3 regions of the Erwinia sp. CGal63 genome follow, and region 3 is predicted to be linked to each of the others. Evidence: predicted binding sites of a transcription regulator. Region 3 holds the regulator's gene; each other region holds the start of a gene.
The links. Region 3 encodes LexA, which represses DNA repair genes until DNA is damaged. Its sites were predicted from a motif close to TNCTGTATGTACATACAGNA; they were not measured.

Region 1: the regulator LexA is predicted to act here: its motif matches at 4,245-4,264, upstream of MKZ79_RS07935 (DNA translocase FtsK 4TM domain-containing protein).
Region 2: the regulator LexA is predicted to act here: its motif matches at 4,099-4,118, upstream of mutH (DNA mismatch repair endonuclease MutH).

What each region holds. Positions count from the first base shown of each region.
Region 1 is NZ_JAKUMN010000001.1:1,742,199-1,749,274, reverse strand. Features, by position in the region: gene cydC (heme ABC transporter ATP-binding protein/permease CydC) at 1-316, opposite strand, end outside; gene cydD (heme ABC transporter permease/ATP-binding protein CydD) at 313-2,079, opposite strand; gene trxB (thioredoxin-disulfide reductase) at 2,225-3,190, opposite strand; gene lrp (leucine-responsive transcriptional regulator Lrp) at 3,712-4,206, shown strand; gene MKZ79_RS07935 (DNA translocase FtsK 4TM domain-containing protein) at 4,326-7,076, shown strand, end outside.
Region 2 is NZ_JAKUMN010000002.1:433,185-440,260, forward strand. Features, by position in the region: gene lplT (lysophospholipid transporter LplT) at 1-729, shown strand, start outside; gene MKZ79_RS10675 (NADP(H)-dependent aldo-keto reductase) at 812-1,852, opposite strand; gene MKZ79_RS10680 (YgdI/YgdR family lipoprotein) at 2,019-2,234, opposite strand; gene MKZ79_RS10685 (TerC family protein) at 2,398-3,108, opposite strand; gene mutH (DNA mismatch repair endonuclease MutH) at 3,178-3,864, opposite strand; gene rppH (RNA pyrophosphohydrolase) at 4,551-5,075, shown strand; gene ptsP (phosphoenolpyruvate--protein phosphotransferase) at 5,088-7,076, shown strand, end outside.
Region 3 is NZ_JAKUMN010000003.1:30,168-37,243, reverse strand. Features, by position in the region: gene MKZ79_RS11440 (quinone oxidoreductase) at 1-979, shown strand, start outside; gene pspG (envelope stress response protein PspG) at 1,210-1,440, opposite strand; gene dusA (tRNA dihydrouridine(20/20a) synthase DusA) at 1,653-2,648, opposite strand; gene MKZ79_RS11425 (conjugal transfer protein TraF) at 2,762-4,006, opposite strand; gene zur (zinc uptake transcriptional repressor Zur) at 4,467-4,982, shown strand; gene MKZ79_RS11415 (CsbD family protein) at 5,105-5,314, opposite strand; gene lexA (transcriptional repressor LexA) at 5,697-6,305, opposite strand; gene MKZ79_RS11405 (diacylglycerol kinase) at 6,416-6,778, opposite strand; gene plsB (glycerol-3-phosphate 1-O-acyltransferase PlsB) at 6,907-7,076, shown strand, end outside.

The DNA of each region.
Region 1 (7,076 bases), on a different contig from region 3:
GGGGAATCAGCTTGCTGAAGGTGAAAACGCGCAGACGTTCCAGGATACGGAAAGTGCCGTCGTGACTGACGATCCTTTCAGCGTAACGCGCGGCAGTGCGGATGATAGCCGCGCCTCTGACGCCAGCGGCGGGCAGCATGTAGTTGAAGCTGTAAAGTCCGGCGGCGCCAGCCAGTGAGCAGGCCGCCAGAAACCAGCCGGAAAGCGTCAGAAGCGCAATGCTGGCCAGCAATGCGATAACCGCCAGCAGGATGCCGAGCGTCAGGCGTCCCGCGTGCAGACGAAGCAGGGCAAGCCAGGGGCGCAAAAGCTTCATAGCAGCGCCTCCTTACGTCGCGCCAGCAGCGCTTTAAAAGGCCCGTCCTGCTGCAGCAGGCTCGCTTTATTGCCTTGCTGCGCAATCCTGCCATTTTGCATCAGCCAGATTTCATCCCACTCTTCAAGCTGATCGAGCCTGTGGGTAATCAACAGCGTGGTTTGATTAAAAGAAGCGGCGAGCAGCGCCTGATTAACGTGCCGTTCGCTCGGCCCGTCGAGGCTGGCTCCGGGCTCATCCAGCAATAATAAACGGCAGGATTTATAAAGCGCTCTGGCGACAGCAATACGCTGCGCCTGTCCCACAGACAGGTTTGCTGCCTGTTCGTCAATGACGCTTTCCAGACCAGCGGGCAGACGCGCCAGGAATTCGTCCACGCCAGCCTGCGCGCAAACCTGCTGCAGCCTGAGCGGATCGCAGGCGCCATCTGGCACAATATTTTCGCGTAGCGTCGCTGCGGGCAGGTGCGGGTTCTGTCCTACCCAGGCAAGCTGCTGCTGCCACCAGGCCGGCAAAATATCGCGTAGCTCAACGCCGTTGATTTTTAGCGATCCCTGATAGGGCAGATAGCCTGATAAAACATTCAGCAGCGATGTTTTTCCCGCGCCGCTTTGGCCAATCAACGCTACACGCTTTCCCGCATCCAGCGTAAGATTTAGCGGCCCGGCGAGCGGAGTTCCTTGCGGCGTGACAATAATCAAATCGACAGCAGCGATAGCGATGCCTGCGCTAAAATCGGGTGTCAGCGTACCGGTTTGCGGCTGCAAATGAGGCGCGGCCAAGAATGTTTCCAGCGTATCGGCCGCTCCTGTCGCCTGGGCTTTGGCATGATAGAAAGTGCCAAGCTCCCTGAGCGGCTGAAAAAATTCCGGCGCAAGAATCAGCGAAAGAAAGCCGGCAAAGAGCGATACGCCAGCGTTGTAGTGACCAAAATCGAGCTCGCCGAGGTAGGAAAAGCCGAAATACACTGCGACGACCGCAATAGAAACGGAGGCGAAAAACTCCAGCACGGCGGAAGAGAGAAAAGCCAGCCTCAACACCTCCATCGTCCGCTCGCGAAAGCGGGCGGAAGCAGTCTGGATGCGTCCGGTTTCCGCTTCGGCCTGACTGAACAACCGCAGCGTATCCAGCCCTTTCAGGCGATCCAGAAAATAGCCGCTAAGCCGCGCCAACGCCTGAAAGTTGCGTCGGCTTGCCTCGGCTGCGCCCATGCCCGCCAGCGCCATAAAGAGCGGAATAAGTGGCGCTGTCACCAGTAAAATCAGCGCCGCCGCCCAGTTGACGGGAAAAAGAAGGATAAGGATAAAACAGGGCGCGAGCACCGCCAGCAGCATTTGCGGCAGATAGCGCGCATAGTAATCCTGCATATCCTCAATTTGCTCCAGTAACAGCGTGGCCCAGCTGCCGGCAGGCCTGCCATAAATAACGGCCGGCCCCACTTCTTCGAGTTTATCAAGCAAGATCTGGCGCAGTTTCTTTCTGATGGCGCAGCCAGAGGCGAAACCGGCTTTTTCACGCAGCCACACCAGCAATCCGCGCAGGAAAAAGCAGGAAAAAAGCAGCAGAAACTGGGGTAAAAGCGTAGCGCGGGAAACACCGTCGACAATTAGCGCCTGTAACAGCGTAGCGAGCAGCCACGCCTGGCAAAGGATAAGCAGGGCGCCTGAAACGCCCAGTAGCAGCGAAACTCTGAACCAGACGTTGCCGTATACGCGCTGTTTTTTCAACCAGCGGAGAAGTTCTTGCTGCCGTGATGTCTTCATGATCTACCAGCGTGCCAAACAGTCAGCATAAAAACTGAATGCCTTATCTTTAACAGGGATAATCGCGGGCAATGGTACAGCGCAGAAAGCAAAAAGGCGACCTGAACAGGCCGCCTTCATTAAGATCGCATCAAAGTAATAAAATTTACTGAGATTCTTTAACCAATCCGTCCAGGTAGCGCTCGGCATCCAGCGCCGCCATGCAGCCGGTGCCGGCGGAAGTGATCGCCTGGCGGTAGATATGATCCATCACATCGCCTGCGGCGAACACGCCCGGAATGCTGGTCTGGGTCGCGTTGCCATGCAGGCCGGACTGAACTTTGATATAGCCGTTTTCCAGCTCCAGCTGATCTTTAAAGATCGCCGTGTTGGGACTGTGTCCAATCGCCACAAACAGGCCCGCTACGCTCAGCTCCTGCTGCGAATCATCCACCGTGGAGCGCAGGCGCAGCGAGCTAACGCCCATCTGGTCGCCCATGACTTCATCCAGCGTCTGATTAGTGTGCAGCACGATATTGCCATTGCGCACTTTTTCCATCAGGCGATCGATCAGAATTTTCTCCGCACGGAAACTGTCGCGACGGTGAATCAGATGAACTTCCGAAGCGATATTCGCCAGATACAGCGCTTCTTCTACGGCCGTGTTGCCGCCGCCGATAACGGCAACCTTCTGATTGCGATAGAAGAATCCGTCGCAGGTTGCGCACGCCGAGACGCCGCGTCCTTTAAAGGCTTCTTCGGAAGGCAAACCGAGATAGCGGGCAGAGGCGCCCGTCGCAATAATCAGCGCGTCAGCCGTATACTCGCCGCTATCACCAATCAGACGGAAAGGGCGGTTTTGCAAATCCACGCTATGGATATGATCGAAAATAATCTCGGTGTTAAATTTTACCGCATGCTCGTGCATACGCTCCATCAAACCTGGGCCGGTAAGATCGTGCGGGTCGCCCGGCCAGTTTTCGACTTCTGTGGTCGTGGTCAGCTGACCGCCTTTTTCCAGTCCGGTAATCAATACCGGATTCAGATTGGCACGTGCAGCATAAACGGCTGCCGTATATCCAGCGGGGCCGGATCCTAAAATAAGTAATTTACTGTGTCTGGCCTTGCTCATGAGACCCTCATTAATTAGCTGACAACCATTTTTTCGATTGTAGGGAATTTAGGGCGGCAAAAAAAGCATTCTGCGATTTTGTTAGCGATAGCTGCAAAAGGTTTAACCAATTTACCTTATGGAGCCTCAACAAGCCTGTGCCAAAACGGGGAAAAAGCTGCATTCAAATGGTGCAGTAAGGAAATTTTTTCATTATAAAACAGTGACGCAGTTTAACATCTGGCATGTTGTACTGATTTTGGTTGTTTTACTTTGACAATCGGCTGCGCTTTTGCGAAAACAGTGTGGGAAGCAGAGGACATTCGGGCTGACAGGGCAAATAATCCCTGTTGCGCTGCATCCAGCCCGGTCGACTCGGTCTGTCATTGGTCATGACGCATGGTGTGGACAGACAGCATGCGTCAGGCGGATGGGCGTGGTAAACCGCAGCAGGCTCCAGACTTCACTTAGAACAACCCTGCAACAGAGAAGGCGTTCAGGGTGTGGCAGGCAAAGGGAAGGCATTAAGAGAGACAATAATAATGGTAGACAATAAAAAACGACCTGGAAAAGATCTCGACAGAATCGATCGCAATATCCTCAACGAACTGCAAAAGGATGGGCGCATCTCTAACGTCGAGCTTTCCAAACGCGTAGGTTTATCACCTACACCATGCCTTGAGCGTGTTCGTCGTCTTGAAAGACAGGGTTTTATTCTTGGCTATACCGCCCAGCTGAATCCGCACTATCTGGATGCTTCGCTGCTGGTGTTTGTTGAGATTACTCTGAATCGTGGCGCGCCCGACGTGTTTGAACAATTTAACGCCGCCGTGCAAAAACTTGAGGAAACTCAAGAGTGTCACCTGGTTTCAGGGGATTTTGACTATCTGCTGAAAACCCGCGTACCGGATATGTCTGCCTACCGTAAACTGCTGGGCGAAACCCTGCTGCGCCTGCCTGGCGTAAACGATACGCGGACCTATGTGGTCATGGAAGAAGTGAAACAAAGTAACCGCTTAGTCATCAAGACACGGTAACACAGGGCAGGTGCAAAACCTGGTAGTTTTCGGTACACTCCTGTGAATTCATACAGTTTCAGCGTCGGGCTTGCCCGACGCTGTCGCGTCCCTATTTTACAGGCACCTGGAGAGTACTCTTGAGCCAGGAATATACAGAAGATAAAGACGTTTCGTTACAGCCGCTCAGCAGCAGCCGTCGACTGCTCGAAGCGTTACTGATTGTTGTTGCTCTTTTCGCCGTCTATCTGATGGTCGCGCTGTTGAGCTTTAACCCCTCCGATCCCAGCTGGTCGCAGACCGCCTGGCATGAGCCTATCCATAATTTGGGTGGTGGCGTCGGCGCATGGCTGGCGGATACGCTGTTTTTCATTTTTGGCGTAATGGCCTATGCCATTCCTCCGGTGATTCTGGGGCTGTGCTGGATTACGTTCCGCCAGCGGCACTCGCAGGATTACATCGACTATTTTGCCGTGGCGCTGCGTTTAATTGGCGTGCTGGCGCTGGTGGTGACCTCCTGCGGGCTGGCGGCGATTAACGCCGATGATATCTGGTATTTCGCTTCCGGCGGCGTAATCGGCAGTCTGTTGAGCAATGCAATGACGCCATGGTTCAACTCTGCGGGCGGCACACTGACGCTGCTCTGCGTCTGGGCAGCCGGGCTGACCCTTTATACCGGCTGGTCCTGGCTGACTATTGCTGAAAAAATCGGCGCGGCCGTCATGGGCGTACTGACCTTTGCCAGCGGACGTTCACGCAGCGATGAGCAGTGGTATGAGGATGATGAAGAAGAGCAGGCACCCAAACCTGTTTCAAATCAACGTGCTCGTTATGATGATGAAGACGATATTCTGCTGGCCGCACCAGAAAAAATTTATGCGGATGAGGATGACAACGATCCGCTGTTGAGTAAACCTGCGGCAGCACCGGCAGCACCGGCAGCACCGGCAGCACCGGCAGCACCGGCTATTTCATCGGTTCAGCCAGCTGCTGCGTCCGCAACGATGCAGCCGCAGCCAGCCTCCGCTCGGCCAGTCGGCCAGGCTTCCGCTGCAGAAGCGCCGGAACTTTACCGTTTTGAAATGCCTGCAGAAACTCCTGCGCCGTCACTTCCCGTCACCGATGAGGATGATGCGCCGCGAATGGGTAACTGGCGTGAAGCCGAAGCGTCACCATTCGACTTTTCCACACCGCAGCCTGAACAAGTGGCGCAGCATGCGGCCAGCGCGGCACAAGCGTCTGCAGCTGCTGCTGCGTTTATGCCGGGCTTTAGTGCGACCAGCGAAGCAGCGCCCGCTAACCCTCAGGTTAAGCAGGGGATCGGCCCAACGCTGCCGCGACCAAACCCGGTTAAGCTGCCAACCCGTCGCGAGCTGGCTTCTTATGGTATCAAGCTGCCTTCACAGCGAATGGCCGAGGAAAAAGCGAAGGAAGAGGAGCAGCGTTTACAGGAATCCTCTGCGGTAACGCCTGAGGAACAGAGTCAGGACGAAACGCACTTGCGTGAGGCTTTTGCAGCCCAGCAGCAGGCACGCTATGGCGAAACTCATGCCGCTGCTGAAAGTGAATCGAGGATGGATGGCGCCACTGAAGACGAAGAGGAAGCCCGTCATCAGGCAGAGCTGGCACGCCAGTTCGCCGGACAGCAAAATCAGCGTTATTTGCAACCGCAGCCGGATTCGCCAGCTTTCAAGCTGGATACCGCGGGTGCCTTCGATTTTTCCCCGATGGCAGATCTTGTCGACGACGGCCCGGGCGAGCCTTTGTTTACTCTGCCACCGGAAACAAGTCAGATCGAACCGACAACGCAGCCTCAGTGGCAGCAACAGACCCAGCCTCAGGAACCGGTAAAACAAGCGGCGCCATCGTGGCAGCCAGCGGCACAGCAGGAACCGGCACAACCGGCGGCGCCATCGTGGCAGCCAGCGGCACAGCAGGAACCGGCACAACCGGCGGCGCCATCGTGGCAGCCAGCGGCACAGCAGGAACCGGTGCAACCGGCGGCGCCATCGTGGCAGCCAGCGGCACAGCAGGAACCGGTGCAACCGACGGCGCCATCGTGGCAGCCAGCGGCACAGCAGGAACCAGCGCAACCGGCGGCGCCATCGTGGCAGCCAGCGGCACAGCAGGAACCAGCACAACCGGCGGCGCCATCGTGGCAGCCAGCGGCACAGCAGGAACCGACACAACCGGCGGCGCCATCGTGGCAGCCAGCGGCGCAGCAGGAGCCTGCTCGTCCTGCGGAGCCAATTCAGCAGGACAGCCTGTTCCATCCTTTCCTGGTGCGTCATGAGCAGCCGTTGGAGAAGCCGACTACGCCGCTGCCTACTCTTGATCTGTTGACGCCGCCGCCGCTGGAAGCCGAGCCTGTCGATATGTTCGCACTTGAACAGACCGCTCGCCTGGTGGAGGCGCGCCTTGCCGATTATCGGGTCAAGGCGGAAGTCGTGGGGATCTCGCCAGGGCCGGTCATCACGCGCTTTGAGCTGGATCTTGCGCCTGGCGTCAAGGCGGCCCGCATCTCCAACCTGTCGCGCGATCTGGCCCGTTCGCTCTCCGCCGTTGCGGTACGCGTAGTAGAAGTCATTCCAGGCAAGCCGTATGTTGGACTGGAGCTGCCGAATAAACATCGTCAGACGGTTTATATGCGTGAAGTGCTTGAGTGCGACAAGTTCCGCGACAATCCTTCGCCGCTGTCGGTGGTGTTAGGTAAAGATATCGCGGGTCAGCCGGTCGTCGCCGACTTAGCGAAAATGCCGCATCTGCTGGTGGCGGGTACGACTGGTTCTGGTAAGTCTGTCGGCGTCAACGCCATGATTATCAGCATGCTCTATAAAGCCACGCCGGAAGAAGTGCGCTTTATTATGATCGATCCAAAAATGCTTGAGCTG
Region 2 (7,076 bases), on a different contig from region 3:
ACCGGCGCGCTTGTCGCGTGCGTGTTAGCTTACGGACTTGCCGTTGCGGCCAACGTGCTGATCCCAAAACTGGCGGCGGCGAGAGCGGGGCAAAGCTGGCATCCGCTACATATGTCACGCAGCTTTTTCCGCGCCTGCCGCGAGCTGTGGCGCGACGGCGAAACGCGTTTTTCCCTGGTGGGCACCAGCCTGTTCTGGGGCGCTGGCGTGACGCTGCGTTTCCTGCTGGTGCTTTGGGTGCCGGTCGCATTAGGGATAACAGACAACAAAACGCCCACGTTGCTGAACGCGATGGTCGCCATTGGTATTGTATTTGGCGCAGGCGCGGCGGCTAAACTGGTAACCCTGAAAACGGTCGGCAGATGTATGCCGGCGGGCGTGCTGATTGGTGTAGCCGTGGTCTGCTTCGCCTTGCAGCATACGGCCGCAGGCGCTTACGGTTTGCTGATCGTCATTGGGATGCTGGGCGGCTTCTTTGTGGTGCCGCTGAACGCGCTGCTGCAGATGCGTGGCAAAGAGAGCGTCGGCGCGGGCAACGCTATCGCGGTGCAGAACCTGGGCGAAAACGGCGCGATGCTGCTGATGCTGGGGCTCTATTCGCTGGCGGTGAAGCTGGGCGCGCCACCGGTAGCAACAGGCGTAGGCTTCGGCGCGCTGTTTGCGCTGGCGATTGCCGTGCTCTGGGGCTGGCAGCTGGCGCAAAAGCGTAGCGGAAAGCGCGCAGGGTAAACTTTCCCTGGCGCAGAAAAAAGGGCGGAATGAATCCGCCCTTTTTATTTTTTGAATTTCAGATCGTTAGCAGAGCAAACAATTAAGGCGCCGGGAAAGTATAGCGGCGATGAATCGCTTCCAGCGCCTGCATCACTTCTTCATCCAGCGTCAGGTTATAGCTGTCGATATTAATCTGTAGCTGCTCCAGCGTGGTTGCGCCCAGCAGCGTGCTGGCGACGAAAGGCTGTTGACGGACAAAAGCCAGCGCCATTTGTGAAGGATCAAGCCCATGTTTTTTCGCCAGCGCGACATATTCGGCAATCGCCAGCTGAGCCTGCTCGCCGCTGTAGCGGGTAAAGCGGCTGAACAGCGTATTGCGCGCGCCTGCGGGCTTCGCGCCGTTCAGGTATTTGCCGCTCAGCGTACCGAAAGCCAGGCAGGAGTAGGCCAATAGCTCCACGCCTTCATGCTGGCTAATCTCCGCCAGGCCGACTTCAAAGCTGCGGTTCAGCAGGCTATAGGGATTCTGGATAGAGACGATGCGTGGCAGCTCATGTTTTTCCGCCAGCTGCAGATAGCGCATAACGCCCCAGGGCGTTTCGTTCGACACGCCGATATAGCGGATTTTGCCCGCGCGAACCTGTTCGTTTAGCGCTTCCAGCGTCTCCAGCAGCGTGACCGTGGACGTATCTTCCGCATACTCATAGTTCAGGCGGCCAAAATAGTTAGTCTGCCGCTGCGGCCAGTGCAGCTGATAGAGATCCAGATAATCGGTGTTCAGGCGTTTCAGGCTGGCATCCAGCGCCTGACGAATATTTTTACGGTCCAACGCCTGGCCCGGACGGATGGAAGCGTCCGCGCCGCGTACTGGCCCGGCAACTTTGGAAGCCAGCACGATTTTTTCGCGATTGCCGCGGGATTTCAGCCAGCTGCCGATATAAGTTTCGGTTAAACCCTGGGTCTCCGGGCGCGGCGGCACCGGATACATTTCTGCGGTATCAATCAGGTTAATGCCGGAGCGAATCGCCAGATCGAGCTGCGCATGAGCATCGGCTTCGCTGTTCTGCTCGCCAAACGTCATGGTGCCTAAACCCAGGCTGCTGATCTCCAGCGTGCTGTGGGGGATACGATGATAGTGCATTTGCCGGCTTCCTTTTTCATTATTAAAAGACCAGCCTGACGCGCTGAAGCAGACGCCAGATCCGGCTTTTGACTATAACCGCCGGGCGCAGCAGGGGGAAGAGCGGATTTATCGGTAAGTGCGGTGGGAAGCCACCCGGCGGATAACTCAGGTGGCTCAGGCGGTTTTAGCGTTCGACAATCGATGAAACCTCATCGCCGTTAATCTGCAGCTCGTGACCGGAGCGGTCATTGTATTTCACCAGGCCGGTGTCGGGATCGATCTCCGGTTTACCCTGGGTCATGATCATCTTGCCCTCTTTGGTCGCCATCACGTAATCGCTGCTACAGCCGCCCAGCAGCGTGGCCAGCATCAATACGGCCGCGCCTGACATCAACTTCATACTTCGCTCCCTTTACCTGGAATTTGCCTGCTCCCAGTATTAGCGCATTTTACGGAAAGCGTTAACCGCATAACTCCGAAAAGAAAGGTGCAGCACGGCAAACTATTGACTTCGATCGTAAAAGCGGCAGGAGAAACTGGCCGATATCGTCGGCCAGCTTTTATCAGGCGTGATGCTTTCTGCTGCGCAGCAGGTTAAGGCATTCCACTGACATAGAGAAAAACATCGCGAAATAGATATAGCCTTTTGGCACATGAATATTGAAGCTTTCCAGCATCAGCGTGAACCCCACCAGAATAAGGAAAGTCAGCGCCAGCATCTTTACTGAAGGGTGACGTTCGACAAATTCGCCGATAGCGCGGGCAGCAAACATCATCACGCCGACAGCGATAACTACTGCTGCCATCATAATAATCAGGTGATCGGACAGGCCGACGGCGGTAATCACCGAATCCAGGCTAAAAATGATATCCAGCAGCATAATTTGCACAATCGCGCCGACAAAAGAGTGCACGTTGCTGCTGTGCGTTTCTTCACCGCCTTCGATGGTTTCATGAATCTCCATGCTGGATTTCCATAGCAAAAACAGTCCGCCAAACAGCAGAATAAGATCGCGGGCTGAGAAGGCGTGATCCATTAAGGTAAACAGCGGCGTGGTCAGACGGATCACCCACGCGATGGAAGCCAGCAGGCCGAGCCGCATCAGCATTGCGCCCGCCAGGCCTATGCGGCGCGCGGCGTTTTGCTGCTGTTTGGGGAGCTTAGCCACTACCAGAGAGAGGAAAATAATATTATCAATACCCAGGACGATTTCCAGAATCGTCAACGTGCCCAGCGCCAGCCAGGCGTTGGGATCGGCAAGCCAGTCAAACATACAGAGGTCGCATCCTAAACGAAAGGTAAACGAAGAGTATACTCATCTGGCTGCCGCCGAGCTAAGGCTTTACAGCAAAAAATGGCGGGCAAGCAGTGGTGCGGTAAAGGTTTTCTTCAGATAAAAGCCTCTTGGCAAAGTCATCACCGGCTGGCCGTTTTCGCCGATGCCTTCCGTCAGCGCTCTGCTGTTGGCTGCTTTCGGGCGGATTTGCAGTACCTCGCCGTGGCGAGCCGTAATCCGTTCCACCTGGCCCAGCACGATCATATCCATCAGTTCTTCCCAGTCGCGCCGCAGCAGCGACTCCTCTTCCTGATTTGGGCTCCAGAGCAACGGCGCGCCGACGCGACGTTCGGCCAGCGGAATAGCGCGATCCCCTTCCACCGGCATCCACAGCACTCTGGCCAGCTTATGGCGCACGTGGCTGGTTTCCCACACCAGACCGCTATTGCCGGTTAGCGGCGCCACGCAAACAAACGTGGTTTCCAGCGGACGGCCCAGAGCATCGACGGGAATGGTTTTCAGCTCCACGCCGATCTCGGCGAAATCCTGCTCGGGCTTGCTGCCTGCGCTGGCGCCCAGATAGCGCTCCAGCAACATACCCACCCAACCCTTATCACGGCGCAGGTCGCGTGGAATAGCCAGCCCTGCGCGTAGCGCCAGTTCGCCCAGCGTGTAGCCTGCCAACTGATGCGCACGCTCAAGTAAAACGGTTTCGTTTTCCGGCGGCGGAACCGGAGAAAAAAGGTCTGCCATCGTCGGCTCTCCAGGGTTGATTAAAAAATGAACAGCCTATCGGCGCGGTTAACAGCGCGAGTTGATAACCATGGAAGAGCGGAATAATAGCATGATAAATCGCATCTTTTTATCCTTGCCGCATTGGCTGATGCCAGTGAAAAAAAAGGTTATGCCCGTCTGCGCACCGACAATGAACAGGATCTTACACGTAGTTATCCACAGAAAAATGGGATAAGTTGGGTTTTACAATAATACTGTTTCCATTTACAGGCTTGACGCCGCGCTTTTGTCCCTTTTTCACCATTTTTTGCTTAGGATAACGGCACATCCTGTGGATAAAAAAGTCGGTGTTCGATCTTTCGCCACTTGCCAGCCTGCGCAACATAACAACAGGGCGGAAGGTGGAATTAATGACAGGTTAAACGTATAAAACCCAGCTAATATAATGAGTTAAGTATATGGCTTGCCGCGCTTATGCGATCCCGATCGAAAGTTTTCCCCAAAGGTTAAGAGAGTTCTGCACAAAGATATCCACAGAAAAGGTGAATAAGATCGGGCAAAAGCGGCGCTTTCTGTTTATAACTTCGTGAATTTACGCAAGTTATCCCGCGTTTGCCGCTCACGGCGGCCCAAAAGCAGTGGTTTACCGCCTGTAAGGAGTATGAAACAATCAGGCTATCCAGGTTTTAGTTTGAGGTAGTCCAGTGATCGATGATGATGGCTACCGCCCGAATGTTGGTATCGTAATTTGTAACAGGCAGGGACAAGTGTTGTGGGCCAGAAGGTATGGCCAGCACTCCTGGCAGTTTCCTCAGGGAGGCATCAATCCTGGCGAAACGGCAGAACAGGCGATGTATCGAGAACTCTTTGAGGAAGTCGGTTTGCATCGTAAAGATGTGCGCATCCTTGCCTCTACCCGAAACTGGTTACGCTATAAGTTGCCAAAACGTTTGGTGCGTTGGGACACAAAGCCGGTTTGTATCGGCCAGAAACAGAAGTGGTTTCTTCTGCAACTTTTGTGCAATGACGCGGATATCAACATGCAAACCAGCAGCACGCCGGAGTTCGACGGCTGGCGCTGGGTCAGCTTTTGGTATCCGGTGCGCCAGGTGGTTTCTTTCAAACGCGACGTCTATCGTCGGGTGATGAAAGAATTCGCTGGCGTAGTGATGCCGCAGCAGGAGAATGCCGTACCGCGAAATACGCCTTATCGACGGAAGAGAGGGTAAGCCGCTCAGATTATGCTTACACAGCTGCGCGAGATAGTGGAGAAAGTAGCAGGAGCGCCTCGGCTGACCGAGGCGCTCGATATTCTGGTCAGCGAAATCTGTCTGGCGATGGACACCGAAGTCTGTTCGGTCTATCTGGCCGACCACGATCGGCGCTGCTATTACCTGATGGCGACGCGCGGTCTGAAAAAACCGCGCGGCCGCACCGTCGCGCTGGCCTTCGACGAAGGCATCGTCGGGCTGGTCGGGCGCCTGGCTGAACCTATCAACCTCGCGGACGCGCAGAGCCATCCCAGCTTTAAATATATTCCTTCCGTAAAAGAAGAGCGCTTTCGCTCTTTCCTCGGCGTGCCGGTAATCAGCCGTCGCCAGCTGCTGGGCGTGCTGGTGGTGCAACAGCGTGAACATCGTCAGTTTGACGAAAGCGAAGAATCCTTCCTGGTGACGCTGGCCACCCAAATGGCCACCATTCTTTCGCAGTCGCAGCTTAACGCGCTGTTCGGCCAGTATCGACAAACCCGCGTTCGCGCGCTGGCCGCCGCGCCGGGCGTGGCGGTGGCGGCAGGCTGGGTGGAAAGCAATCAGCCTTCGCTGGATACCGTTTCGGCGGCTTCGACGCTGGATGCGGTGCGCGAGCGCGAAAGGCTGTCGCTGGCGATGGATGAGGCGTCCGGCGAGTTTCGTCGCTACAGCAAACGTTTCACCTCCAGCGTGCATAAAGAAAGCGCCGCTATCTTCGATCTCTATTCGCATCTTCTCAGCGATAATCGGCTGAAAAAAGATCTCTACGCGGAGATCGACAGCGGTTCGGTGGCGGAATGGGCGGTTAAAAAAGTCATCGAAAAATTCGCCGCGCAGTTTGCCAGCCTGCAGGACAGCTATCTGCGCGAAAGGGCAGGCGATCTGCGAGCGCTTGGACAGCGGCTGCTCTTTCATCTTGACGACACCATGCAGGGTACCAACACCTGGCCTGAACGTTTTGTGCTGGTGGCTGACGAACTGACGGCGACGACGCTGGCCGAGCTGCCGCACGATCGTCTGGCGGGCGTGGTGGTCAGAGACGGCGCGGCCAACTCACACGCGGCGATCATGGTGCGCGCGATGGGCATCCCGACGGTGATGGGCGCGGATATCCAGCCCGAGGCGCTCAACGGCAGGCTGCTGATTGTGGATGGCTATCGCGGCGAGCTGCTGGTCGATCCGGAACCCGTCCTGGTGCAGGAATATCAGCGGCTGATCAGCGAAGAAAACGAGCTGAGCAAGCTGGCGGAAGACGTGGTGGAGCGTCCGGCGGCGCTGAAGTCCGGCGAGCCGATAAAGGTCATGCTCAATGCCGGACTAAGCGCGGAGCATGAGCAGGCGCAGGGCAGCCGTGTGGACGGCGTCGGGCTTTACCGCACGGAAATTCCTTTTATGTTGCAGAACGGTTTTCCTTCGGAAGAGGAGCAGGTCGCGCAGTATCAGGGCATGCTGCAGCTCTTTCTGGAAAAGCCGGTCACGCTGCGTACGCTGGATGTCGGCGCCGATAAACAGCTGCCCTATATGCCGATCAGCGAGGAAAACCCTTGCCTGGGCTGGCGCGGCATTCGCCTGACGCTCGATCAGCCAGAGATCTTCCTGGTTCAGGTGCGCGCCATGCTGCGCGCCAACGTCGCCAGCGACAATCTCAGTATCCTGCTGCCGATGATCACCAGTATTGATGAAATCGACGAGGCGCTCAGGCTGATTGAACGCGCCGGTAAAGAAGTGGAAGAGATGCTGGGCTATCCGATTCCGCGACCGCGCGTCGGCGTGATGATCGAAGTGCCTTCCATGATCTTCCTGATCGGGCATCTGGCGAAGCGGGTCGATTTTATCTCGGTCGGTACCAACGATCTGACCCAGTATCTGCTGGCGGTCGATCGCAACAATACGCGCGTCGCCAACCTTTACGACAGTCTGCATCCTGCGATGCTACGCGCGCTGAAAGCCATTGCGGAAGAGGCGAAGCGAGCGAATATC
Region 3 (7,076 bases):
GGCAAAACGTATACAAATCAGCCAGCACGGCGGCCCGGAAGTGATTCAGGTTATCGAGGCGGACATCCCGGAACCGGCAGCAGGTGAAGTGGTGGTTGAGAATAAAGCCATCGGCATCAACTATATCGATACCTACGTGCGCAGCGGGCTTTATCCGGCCGCTTTGCCCAGCGGCTTAGGAACGGAAGCGGCCGGCATTGTCAGAAGCGTGGGCGAAGGCGTGACCACGTTCAAAGCTGGCGATCGTGTAGTTTATGCCCAGTCTTCGCTGGGCGCCTACAGCGAATATCATGCCGTGCAGGCCGACAAGCTGGCGCTGCTGCCTGACAGCATTTCGTTTGAGCAGGCGGCGGCCTCGTTTCTGAAAGGGTTGACCGTCCACTATCTGCTGCGTCAGACCTATGTGGTACAGCCGGACGAGACTTTCCTGTTTCAGGCCGCCGCAGGCGGCGTAGGCTTGATCGCCTGTCAGTGGGCGAAAGCGCTGGGCGCGCATCTGATCGGCACCGTTGGCTCGGCGGAGAAAGCGATCAGGGCTAAAGAAGCCGGCGCCTGGCAAACCATCAATTATCGCGAGGAAGACGTGGCGAAGCGCGTGCTGGAATTGACCAACGGTAAGAAAGTGCGCGTGGTCTATGATTCGGTGGGCAAAGATACCTGGGAAGCTTCGCTGGACTGCCTGCAGCGGCGCGGCCTGATGGTGAGCTTCGGCAACTCGTCCGGCCCGGTCAACGGCGTCAATCTGGCGATCCTCAATCAGAAAGGCTCGCTGTACGTGACGCGTCCCTCGCTGAACGGCTATATCACCAACGCCGACGCGCTGACCCATGCCAGCAACGAACTCTTCTCACTGATCGCCAGCGGCGCTATCAAAGTGGACGTGCCGGAACAACAGAAGTTCGCGCTGGCGGATGCGCAGCAGGCGCATAAAACGCTGGAAAGCCGCGCGACTCAGGGCTCCTGCTTGCTGATTCCGTAACGGCGGATGCTACAAATAAGTGGGGCTTCCCGTAGGAAGCCCCTTTTTCTTTTTTATAGTTCGCGCTGTTTGTAGGGTCAGCGGCGATGAATTTCGCTAATTCAGTGAAAATCATCCTGACAGAATTCATAAGCAAAAAATATGTTTAATTGCAAAATCGTCTATGCGATCTGTCAGGTTGTGATCGACTCCGCATTACTCTGTGCAAACTTGTCGCCAACGCCCTGATTTTAGCGAGATATCCAACGTTCTGTTTTCGTCGTCGGTTTGCGGTATGCGCGATAAATCCATACCGCGGCGACCGCCAGCGCCAGCCACGGCAGCATTTTGAGCGCCACCATCAACAAGCCCGCGAACATCATCACCACGCTGGCGACGATAAGCGCCAGAATAATCCCCAGCAGCGAAACGCCGGTCATCAGCAGCATCACAAAAAAGCCAAGAACAAAGAAGATTTCCATCAGTCTCTCCCCATTAAAGATCCTCAGCATTTATGCAAGTTGCGTGCCAACACTGCTATTAACATAACCTAATGAAAGTATTGAAAAATATAAAACCACGTCAATTGCGCCGTGGTCAATATCCCTGTTACCTGGTGTGAATTTGACCAGGCTTTTATCCTTTCATGACTATTTATAGCTATAACGGCGTCAGGAAAGAGAGAGTCGGCAGATTAAACTGCTGTCGGCACCTTATCCGCTACCAGCGCCAGTGCTGCTTCCACAGTTTCCACGTTGGCGCCGGCCTTGTGGGCATTTTCGCTCAGATAGCGACGCCACTGGCGGGCGCCCGGAATACCCTGGAACAGGCCAAGCATATGGCGGGTGATATGGCCCAGATAGGTGCCCTGCGCCAGTTCACGCTCGATATAAGGATACATTGAGCGCACTACCGCTACCGGATCGATCGCGGGTCGATCGCTGCCGAACAGCTCGCGATCGACTTCCGCCAGCATTCCCGGATTCTGATAGGCTTCACGACCCACCATTACGCCATCCACATGCTGCAAGTGCGCTTTGGCTTCCGCCAGTGATTTGATACCGCCGTTAATCGACATCGTCAGATGCGGGAAATCGCGCTTCAGTTGATACACGCGTTCATAGTCCAGCGGCGGGATCTCGCGGTTCTCTTTCGGGCTGAGGCCGGAAAGCCAGGCTTTACGCGCGTGGATAATAAACATCTCGCAGCCGCCCTGTTCCGACACCTGACGGATAAAATCGCACAGGAACTCGTAGCTGTCCTGCTCGTCGATGCCGATACGGGTTTTCACCGTAACGGGGATCGATACGCGATCGCGCATCGCCCTAACGGCATCCGCCACCAGCGCCGCTTCGCCCATCAGGCAGGCGCCGAAACGCCCGTTCTGTACGCGATCCGACGGGCAGCCGACATTCAGGTTAATTTCGTTATAGCCGCGCGCCTGCGCCAGCTCGGCACATTGCGCCAGCGCCAGCGGATCGCTGCCGCCAAGCTGCAGCGCTACCGGCTGCTCTGCCTGGTTCCAGGCAAGATAGTCGCCTTTGCCGTGAATAATGGCGCCGGTCGTGACCATTTCGGTGTAAAGCAGCGCCTGGCCGGTCAGCTGACGATGAAAGTAGCGACAGTGGCGATCGGTCCAGTCCAGCATTGGGGCGACGGAAAAACGGTGGGCAGGTAAATTCTGGGTCATAAAACGCGCGGGCTCTGATTAACAAATGACGATAATGTGCGCAATGATACCATGCCGGGCGGCAATCGCTAAGCGGACGATGCGGGCGCAGCAGCGCTGCGCCCGAAAAGCAATCAGAAGGTAAAGTTCAGCTGGGCGACGGCGCCCCAGGTGTTGTCGTTGCCGCGCATCCCGGCCAGATCCAGATGCACCTTGTTAAACGGCGACAGGCCAAAGCCAGCGGTCGCCACGTTGGTGTCGTTGGATTTCATATCGGCGCGATAGCCCGCACGCAGCTGCAGCCAGCTTAACACGCGATATTCCACGCCTGCGCCTGCATACTGGCTGTCTTCCACCGTTTTAAAGCGTTTGGTCGGCGTGGCGTCAACGTCCAGCGCCGCCGTCAGCCGCTCGGTATGATAAGAAACGCCTGGCGTCACTACCGGCCGGATCTGGTAAGTGTCCTTATAGCCGTTCACCTCGCGGGTATCGATATCGCGCGCAATCAGGTTCTGCGCGCTGACGCCTAGCGTCCAGTGGTCGCCGACATCGGTCGCCACGCCGGCATCCATGTTGAACCCGGTATTGGAGTTCTTGTAGCGGCCTTTGGTGAAGTCCGACTTGTCGTAGTTATAGACAGAGGCGCTGTAGTTATAGAGGTAAGTCTTCTGGATCTTCGGCGTGATGCCGAAAGAAACCGGATGACCGGCAACATTGAATTCGTGCGCCACGGCCACGCCGTAATCGTAAACAATCGCACCGCGCCCCAGCGCCGCAGAGGTCAGATTATCCTGATCGCCGGGCAGCGGCAGCCTGGTGCCGTCGGCGATGCCCTGCAGATAATCGATATCGCCCTGGGTGACATCCGCCGTTACGTGTGCCGTACCGTAAGCTTTCGCCACGAATGCAAAAGGCAGCACTTCGTTCGGGACGGTGACCGCAACCGCCGCACCAGCCGTAGCCCAGGACTTACTGCCCTTGATGCCGCGCAGTTGATTAGCCAAATCGCCTGCCGCCGCCTGGACGCGCGGGTAGTCAGTCAGCAAACTTAAAGGATCCTGACGAGCGATATCCTGATAGCGATCAACGCTGTCGGTCAGATCGTCCACCTTGTCGATCAGCTTGTTTTTATCGCTCAGCTGCGCGCCGACGGCGGGAAGAATAATGCTGACATTATCCTCCGGCTGGGCTTTGGTCATCAGCGCCGGGTTAGCCAGCACCGCCGTCCCGTAAGTTGAAGAGGCCACGCCTGTTCCGCCCATCGCATCGTTACGGGCATCATAATAGCTGCCTGCGGCAAGCGCGCTTAACGGAGCCAGCAGCAGTACGGGAAAAACAGCCGGTCGGGCGAATCTGTTCAGCTTGAATTTTTTGACCATTTACCTCTAACCCTTCAACAATAAGAAGACTGCGCCTGAAGCGCGACCAGTACAATTAACCGTATAATGGGCCGAACCGCGGTAAGTCATTAGCCTGAACTAAGTCAAATTACCGGGGTTTTTCTGCTCATTGCACGGCTTTTAATCTGCTATCCGGCTTAAAAATCAACGGGTTTTTGCTGCGTGATGCGGGAAATGTTTACAAATATTTATGTAAATGTAGTTAAAACATTTCAAAACACAACGCCGTTTATCACTTTATTAAGTTAAAAATGGTACAGATTTGACGCTCGAACGATAAGTTTACCGCCAGCGTATCTGCCTGAAATTTCAGCGGCGCGGAAAAGAGAGAGTGGGCGGTCTGTCGCAGACCAGCAGGCAGCAAGCGGGAAAGGCGGAAGCGCGGTGTTTTTATCAGCATTGTGATAATATAACGCGCTAAGCCAGCCTGGGGAGAACTATGAATATTAACAGTCCTGAAAACATCTTGTCGCAGGCGGAAACCATCTGCCAGCAGCGCAACGTCAGGCTGACGCCTCAGCGTCTGGAAGTGCTGCGGTTGATGAGCCAGCATCACGGCGCGATTAGCGCCTACGACCTGTTGGATCTGCTGCGCGCCAGCGAACCGCAGGCCAAGCCGCCTACCGTCTATCGGGCGCTGGACTTTCTGCTGGAGCAGGGTTTCGTACATCGCGTCGAATCGACCAACAGCTACGTTGTCTGTCATCACTTTGAAGAGCCTTCGCATACCTCGGCCATGCTGATTTGCGATCGCTGCGGCGCGGTGGCGGAACAACATGCGGAAGGCGTCGAAGCTATTTTGCAGTCGCTGGCGCAAGCTACCGGTTTCGCGCTGACCAATAGCGTGATTGAAGCGCATGGCCTGTGCGGCAGCTGTGTGGAAGTGGAAGCCTGCCAGCATCAGGATGAGTGCCAGCACGATCATACGCTCGGCAGTAAAAAGCGCGGTCGTTAAAAAGCATAAGCTTCAGAGAAACTTAAGCGGCGCCGCCGCTATAAAAGAACAAGGGCAGCGCCGAAAGCGCTGCCCTTGCTGTAACGTCTTACGGGCTTGCTGCCCCTGTGCACGTTATTTTATCAGAAGCGATGCTTGTTAGTGGTTTCCCAGTCGCCCAGCTCTTTCTCAGCCTGGTCTTTGGTGTAACCGTAACGCTCCTGAATTTTACCGACCAGCTGATCGCGTTTACCTTCTACGACAGTCATGTCGTCATCGGTCAGCTTGCCCCACTTCTCTTTTACTTTACCCTTCAACTGTTTCCAGTTACCGCCGGCTTCGTCTTTATTCATCTTGTTTCTCCTTAACCTTAGGTGATAACAGCTTATCGTTACTGCAAAACTACTGACAGCAACATAAAACGCTGCCTAAGTGCGTAACGTACAGATAATTGTAGTAGAAGATAGCGGGTTTGCACGGCGAGACGGCCTGATTTTGCAAAAAAAGCGAAGCGGCACGGCAGAGAAGTAGAAAAAATAAGGATAATCAATGCGTAACGAGAAAAAACAAAAGCGCAACAAAAGGGAAAGCGGAGATAACCGGAAAAAGCGGTGATTAAAAAGCCATCGTTCGCAGGCTATGCATCGAACGATTATCAGACTGCATTGCGCGATATAAAGAGAGGAAGTAACGAATGCGCCGCCTTAACGACGGCGCAGAGGCAGAAGCGTGCTTTTACAGCCAGCTACCGTTGCGGATGACGCCAACGGCCAGGCCTTCGATAGAGAAGGTCTGCTGGCGCAGATCGACCACGATCGGCTTGAATTCACTGTTTTCCGGCAGCAGATGCACAATGTTGCCCTGCTTTTTCAGGCGTTTTACCGTGACTTCGTCATCGATGCGCGCCACCACGACCTGGCCGTTACGCACGTCCTGGGTCTTGTGTACGGCCAGCAGATCGCCATCCATAATGCCGATGTCTTTCATCGACATACCGCTGACGCGCAGCAGGAAGTCGGCGCCCGGTTTAAAAAGATCCGGATCGACCTGGTAGTGGCCTTCAATATGCTGTTCCGCCAGCAGCGGCTCGCCCGCCGCTACGCGGCCAATCAGCGGCAGCCCGTCTTCGTCTTCCATCATCAGGCGGATACCGCGCGATGCGCCGGAGACGATCTCGATAACGCCTTTGCGCGCCAGCGCCTTCAGGTGTTCTTCAGCCGCATTCGGGGAACGGAAGCCGAGCTGCGTGGCGATCTCTGCCCGCGTCGGCGGCATGCCGGTCTGGTTGATATGCTGGCGTATCAGGTCGTAGACCTGCTGCTGCCTTGCCGTTAATGCTTTCATCCCGCCCCCTGGTTGTTTATACAGTCGACTGTGAGTATATACAGGTATTTCGCCGTTGAAAACCTCAAGTCGGATAAAAAACGTCACTTATTGCCATTTCAGCGCGGCGGTTAGCGGGTAAGCAGCACGCTCAGCCAGACGAAGACCGCCAGTAAAATCGCCAGCAGCACCGCCGCCGAGCCCATATCTTTCGCGCGACCGGAAAGCTCGTGGAACTCGTTGCCCAGCCTGTCGACCACGGCTTCAATCGCGCTGTTCAGTACTTCCACGATAATCACCAAGGCTACGGAGCCTATCAGCAGCACTCTTGCCAGCGGAGCGACGTCCAGCCAGCAGGCGATTGCTATCGCCACCACGGCGGCAACGACTTCCTGACGGAAAGCGGCTTCAAACTGCCAGGCCGCCCGCAGCCCTTTCCATGAATACCCTGCTGCTTTAATGATCCGTGTTAAACCTGAGGCGTTATTTGCCATAATCAGGGAACCCTTTGTTCTGTTTAACGTCAATGTCAGGGTAGCGCACATTATGCAACACCACAGATCTCGTTTACGGATTCTGGTATGCTTGCCGCGCTTTGCTAACAAGAGGCTTTATGTTGTCTATGTCAGGTTGGCGTAATTTATATTACAACTTATTGAATTTACCAGTAAAAATGCTGGTAAAAAGTAAGGCGATCCCCGCTGAGCCGGTCGCTGAACTGGGGCTGGATACGTCGCGCCCCATTATGTATGTACTGCCGTATGATTCAAAGGCCGATCTGCTGGCGCTGCG